Regions from separate parts of the Paenibacillus sp. FSL R7-0026 genome, predicted to be linked through region 1. Evidence: riboswitches for the same ligand, from Rfam matches in the RefSeq annotation. Region 1 holds a riboswitch; the other holds the start of a gene.

Region 1 (3,129 bases):
CTGCATTAACGATTTTGTTCAGTATATTTTGATCGATCAGAAAGTTCTGACCCAGACTTTTCTTGAATGAGAATCCGTGTCTTTGAATAATCTCTTTGGTTCGCTTGGGCGTTGCAATTTCTATCTTCTCTTCCATGTCCTTCATATGCTCACAATCCTTCACGTTCAATTTGCGCTAATGCTGTAGAGAACTCTTCCCGTGTAATCTGAAATACACTGAGACGTTTGTGGAACTGCTTCCCGTTACAATAACCGATGCCCAGCAGATTGCCCATCTCCATGCGACGTGCAGCTGCCTGCGGATGCACGATAAGTCCTGCCGCGATCAGGTCCTCCCAATCGATCAGGCTCGGAGCACCTTCGTATGAAGTATGTACGCGCGCCAGAGCATGACGGATCGCCTCCGGTGAGGCATTCTCCACCCCAATGTCCCCTTTGCGCGTTGCATCGGCTTCCGGAATAAAGGCATGTTTGCAGCCTGGCACCTTATTCGCAATAATTTTTCGAATGCGTTCGCCAGCATGATCCGGATCTGTCAGTACAATGACTCCCCGTCTCTCTTGAGCAAGCGCAATCCGCTTCAGAATGCGTTGGTTGATGGCTGATCCACCTGTTTCTATGGTATCGGCTTCCACGGCCCGACGGATAGCTACCGTATCGTCACGGCCTTCCACCACAATGACTTCTTTTATCATGTTCCATTTCTTCCTTTCTAACGCAAAAAGAAGAGGAATATCCTCTTCTCTGCCAAACGGCGGGGGAGACTAAATTCAGACTCCTCCGCCGCATATTCCGCATGAATCATTCATGCAACTATTTTATAGCATTCCCATTTCAAAGTAAAACGATTTTAGTTCGCTTCCGGCTTCACCGGACCGATCACGTAGACCGTCTTGCCTTTCTTACGTCCAAAATTCAGGGCATGCTTCACACTGTCATAATATACATCAATTTTGTTGCCTTTAATGGCACCGCCTGTATCTTCCGCACGACGGAATCCCAGACCTTCGATATATACCCACCAGCCAATTGGAATGACTTTGGGATCAACCGCAATGGTGCGCCCTTCCGTTACACGAGTACCGGAAGCTGTTTTAGTTCCAATGCCAGGCTCTTCGGAAGAGTAGGCAGTCATGGATACATTTTTAAGTACTTTGGAGTATTTAAAAGAAGTCCCGGATACGGTAATCACTTTGCTGCCCGAGGCAGATGTTTTCTTCGAGTTCGTTGTTGTAGCCTTTTTGGTTGTTGACGTTTGAGCCGATACGGTCTGAATCTCAGGTTCTTTCACGACCGGTTTTGCTTTGGTGCCAACAGCGATCACTTTATCTACACGATTATTCGCGACAGATTTGCCGACCATTTTTTTGGAGACCAATTCTCCATCCTGAAATACCTTTTCGATATGCTGCACAATTGTGCCTTCTTTGCCGTTCACAACGACACGGTTATCCCCTTTGTACAAGCTAGGGTCAGCCGTTTTAATGACTTTGTAAGCGATCGGTTGCTCTACTTCCACTGTACGCTTTGTTACGCGCACTACACGGATCTTCATCTCCGCTTTGATCGCAGTTCCAAGCGCCGGATACACTTTATCATTACTTTCAACTTGAATACCTGATTTTTGAATTGCATCTTCTACCGATGAATCGGTTGTATACAGAGTCTTGGTGTCTCCGTCTGCCGTAATGTTAACTGGAACGGCCCGCTCAATAACGATTCGGTCTCCATCTGTAATCGCCCCATTCATGGACATGGATACCTTATCGTGAGGGCTGACTGTGATCGACTGCTCCTCCAGCATTTCCTGAAGCATTCCTGTACGAGTCTCTACCACCTGAGCTTTGCCATCAATAACCAGTGAAATTTGTTTCCCGGCCTGACCGTAAACGACTAACAAGATCATGATTGTAAGCGCAATTGAGAAAATCGCGATCAATGCCATTTGACGCATGTTCTCATGCTTCCACCGCAACGCGAAAGACTTACTGGATGATCGTGACTCATGGGTCTCTTCTGGTTGGAATGTGCCCACTTCTCCGTCCTCCTTCATAGCCTCGCCGTCTAAAGTAATGCATGATGTCTTTGACGTGACTATACCAAATTTTCTACAGAACACAGATCGGACCAACATAATCCGGTTCTGCACCATGAATCAATCTTCGCAACATGATGTCATCCTCCTGAATACCTACCGTATGATGACAATATTTCTTTTATTCAAAAACAAAAAAGCCAAAGAAAGAGTGTAAGAGGAACTCTTTCGTGGCTTCCGAATGATTTTGAATATCGGAAATTCATGCACGAGGTTGCCTCTCTTTTTCCGCTTGCGAGGTTAGCTGTCGGGTTCGGGCGAAAGAGAGCCGCCCTATCTTGGGTCACCCGCTCATGGCGGACGCCCTTGAATTCACCCCGAGACCCAAAGAAGAAATCAAATACGGCTTCGCAGTTCCCTTCGCTGCTTTTGGGTCAGCGAACGTTGCGCATCGGCCAAATACACCGATGTTTAAGCCCTATTGGTTCCCCCGCTCTCCGATAACGGAGACTCAGCGAGACTGATTCATGAAAGTAATGTTGTTTCATCGGAAAGTGTCCCTTTGTTCATCCCCCGAACATCTGTCCAATTTTCCGCACAACAATTCACTGAAAAGATGATATCCTGTTTTGATGCATGTTGTAAAGCGTTGATCAAGTACGTTTTTCTGAATATTTGGTTAAAATATTGTAATATTCTTGATTTATTTGGATCAAAGGGCAAATTACCTCCGCTTACCTGCCTTTTTCACCTCATTTGCTCGTTTTTTTAACGAATCCCAAATCGTTCCATGGCATTTTTGGTTGTTATTGCAGCAATTTCCTCCACCGAAATGCCTTTAATTTCCGCAGCTGCCTCTGCAACCAGACGTACATGCGCTGTCTCATTTCGCTTCCCACGATAAGGGTGAGGTGTCAAATATGGAGCATCTGTTTCAATGAAAAATCGGTCCATAGGAACCTTCTCCAGCACCTCTTTGGGCTGCTTTGCATTTTTGAATGTGATCGGTCCTCCGAAAGAGAGATGGAAGCCCATATCGAGACAACTTTTTGCTGTTTCCCAGCTGCCCGAGAACGAGTGCATCACACCACCAA
Region 2 (3,129 bases), 1.9 Mb from region 1:
ACTGGATCGGAAGGACCGAATATTGACAGCGTTAATGTTACCGCAGCACAATAAACGTTCCGTATGGCTGATGGAAGACATTTGCTGTACATGCAGCTAAGCACTAACCTCTTGGATACTAAATCTAGTGTTAGTGTTATATCAAAAAATGCAAAAAAAGACTCCTTAAGTGTTAGCTTAAGGAGTCTTTTTTTAGATGCGGTCGAGAGGACTCGAACCTCCACGGGGGTTAGCCCACACGGACCTGAACCGTGCGCGTCTGCCAATTCCGCCACGACCGCATATTGTATCTCCGTCATCAATATCGGCGACAAGAAATAATATATCATGCGGAATCTATCATGTCAACACTGAAAATAATAACAATAAAGCCCGAACCAGACGTCCGTGTCGATTCGGGCTCTACCTTTAACTGCTGCTAATAGTTTGGTTCATTAAAACGGAAGCATACTTCAAATTACAGCTTGGAAGGCCAGTTACCATACCATGCATAACCACCTCTTCTTTCTTTATCAATATCACTTAATTTGTATTTAACTACCCCGTCACGACCAATAAAGATTGGTTTGTCCGTTCCTATCTCATAGAAGCGTGCCCAAATTGGTGCAGCTTTGGAATCAGCGATAATTTTACTATCTCCATTAGCTCTTTCATACTTGTAACCCGTAATTTTTACCTTGTTAAACCAAGCCTCCGCTCCTTTAATAGATGCGGTAATTTTAGCGTTAGCAGGTCTGGTTTTCAGGAATTTAACAATCGTTACACTCTCTCCAGCTGTCAGCGATGGCACTTCGTAGATTCTTGCGCTCGCTGGTTTAAGGGAACTGGAATCATGTTGTTGTCCCCATCCTGTCAGCTTACCGCCTGAAACGACTTGTGTATTCAGAATCGCCTCCACACCTTTGGCAACTGAATTTTTACTGCGATTAGCAAGTGTACTATCAATAAACGAGAAATCACCTTTGCGTGCTGCTACTTCATCGAGCATGATCATTACATTAATCATGGCATCATCATTGTAGGTAATATGCTTGTGATATCCGGAGCTTTGATAGACCTGTGGCCATCCGCCATTTGAATACTGCATATTGATCAAAAAGTTAATTCCTTTGATTGCAGCTGTGGAGTAACGCGGATCATTCGTCTTTTTAAATTCCTTCGCCAATCTTCTAATTTCTAAGTATGTAGCCTTGTTGTCTATCGTGGACTTTGCCCACTCCCCACTTGTCTGTTTATAATCTTTTCTCCAACCTCCATCCGGCAGCTGGTTCTTCAAAATATCAGAAATACTCGCTGTTGTACCTGATGCATCCGCAGCAGATACCGTCCCTACAGGAAGAACTGCCATTCCAACTGCTGAGAACACCATCGTACATGCCAGGACAAAAGTAACTAATTTCTTCGCTTTCAAATGTAACACTCTCCTATGTTCGTTTTTATAAATCTTCCACTTCTACTTTATCTATGATACGCGTCCCTAAACCTCCTTTATTTGTATTTATCGCATAATAAAATCATTTTAAATCCAATATGTGGATTGGATAATCAGATAATATGCAAAAAATCGATTTTTGTCAATATATGCAACTTAATGAATATAATCTCTATAATTCTACATAACGGAATAGTTCTTTTAACTCATGATAAACCTATCTATTTATCCAAATTCGTCTTAAACGAATCAATAATGACGTTTTTGTCATGAATGATACCCAAACTTGATCCCTTTTTTCATATAAAAACCTTAATTCCGCTAACATTGAGGTATTAAGAAAGGGTTTAAATGGGTTTGACAATTACGCATTTATGCAATATAGTTTCAAATAGTTACAAAAACTTAATTATTCATTGCCGAGTTTCATGTTTGAAAACGGGGGAACCAATTTGGGTGAATTATTCTTATACATAGGAAATATAGGGAACCTTCTACCGAACCCTTAGCTAACTCCGTAGGCATCGAAGGGAGAACATTGATTTTGAAAAAACTGATTATCTCCATTTTTGGAGCAGCTGTATTATTTACATCCGGGGCAACAAGCACAGAGGCAAGCAGTATCAACTCCGTAGTGAACAACATGACAGGTATTCCTTACAAATGGGGTGGCACGACTGTAGCCGGCTTCGACTGTTCTGGTTTTATGAGATATCTTTTCAACAAATACAGCATTGAATTGCCACGTACTTCTCAGCAGCAAGCCAAAACAGGTACGCCTGTATCCAAGAGCAATGTTCGGACAGGTGATCTGGTGTTCTTTAATACAACAGGCAAAGGCATTTCACATACAGGTGTATATATTGGCGGCGGACAATTCGCTCATGCCTCCAGCAGTAAAGGTGTAAGCATCACGAAGTTATCGAATCCATACTTCAATGACCGCTATGTAACAGCACGTCGGGTAACTGGACAGTTTATGTATGATAAAATGTTAGGTAAAATGTAATTCACATACAAAAAGGCATCGGTTATTAACCGGATGCCTTTTTTGTACTTAAAAATGTATGTTGCATTGCTTACTAATGCAGCGCCTTCTGCACTCGCATCGCACCCTGAGACAGGGCATGTCCTCCTCCAACAGCTCCGGCCACCGCAACGGTCTCCATAATCTCCTGATCTGTTGCTCCCTTGGCACGGGCTTCTTCTACATGGTAGAAGGTACATACTTCATTGTTGGCGAATAATCCAATGCCAAGTGCAATTAGCTGTTTTGTCTTTGCATCAATCACGCCAGGTTGGAAACATTCTCCGGTAAACTCATGATACGACTTCACCACACCTGGCAGTACATCGCTTAATGCTCCAATCTGATCCTTGTAGGCATGAACTTTATCATTCATCAATGTCATGGCTTGTAGCACACCCTCTCGGCTATAGTTACAGATCTTCCCTCACTGTACCTATCTTCTCTCCCGAGTGAGTCAATTATGCCAAGAAATCATGGTAATTCCAAACATTTAACTCTCATGGCTCTGCCATAATTATAAGCTGTTACTCACTAAGTGGACTCTGGCGCGGCTCGCTGAACAGCTGATAGCGGTAACCTCGATCCAGCTTAACGACACGTCGATTCTGACGACGGATAAGTACCTGCTCGCCATCCCAGGCAACCACAATTCCCGTTACATCGTTCG

What was found. Region 1 has a riboswitch for cyclic di-AMP ahead of MKY44_RS00150 (3D domain-containing protein). Riboswitches for the same ligand answer to the same signal wherever they lie in the genome.
Region 2: it holds a riboswitch for cyclic di-AMP, as region 1 does, so the genes downstream of both, MKY44_RS08950 (C40 family peptidase) here and MKY44_RS00150 (3D domain-containing protein) in region 1, are expected to answer to the same signal.

Annotation. Positions count from the first base shown of each region.
Region 1 is NZ_JBBORG010000001.1:32,502-35,630, reverse strand. It holds gene rsmA (16S rRNA (adenine(1518)-N(6)/adenine(1519)-N(6))-dimethyltransferase RsmA) at 1-145, opposite strand, end outside; gene rnmV (ribonuclease M5) at 150-695, opposite strand; gene MKY44_RS00150 (3D domain-containing protein) at 851-2,035, opposite strand; cyclic di-AMP (ydaO/yuaA leader) riboswitch at 2,309-2,562, opposite strand; gene MKY44_RS00145 (TatD family hydrolase) at 2,804-3,129, opposite strand, start outside.
Region 2 is NZ_JBBORG010000001.1:1,928,318-1,931,446, reverse strand. It holds gene MKY44_RS08965 (carbohydrate-binding protein) at 1-54, shown strand, start outside; tRNA gene MKY44_RS08960 (tRNA-Leu) at 198-281, opposite strand; gene pelA (pectate lyase) at 458-1,420, opposite strand; cyclic di-AMP (ydaO/yuaA leader) riboswitch at 1,840-1,971, shown strand; gene MKY44_RS08950 (C40 family peptidase) at 1,977-2,441, shown strand; gene MKY44_RS08945 (carboxymuconolactone decarboxylase family protein) at 2,515-2,844, opposite strand; gene MKY44_RS08940 (hypothetical protein) at 2,987-3,129, opposite strand, start outside.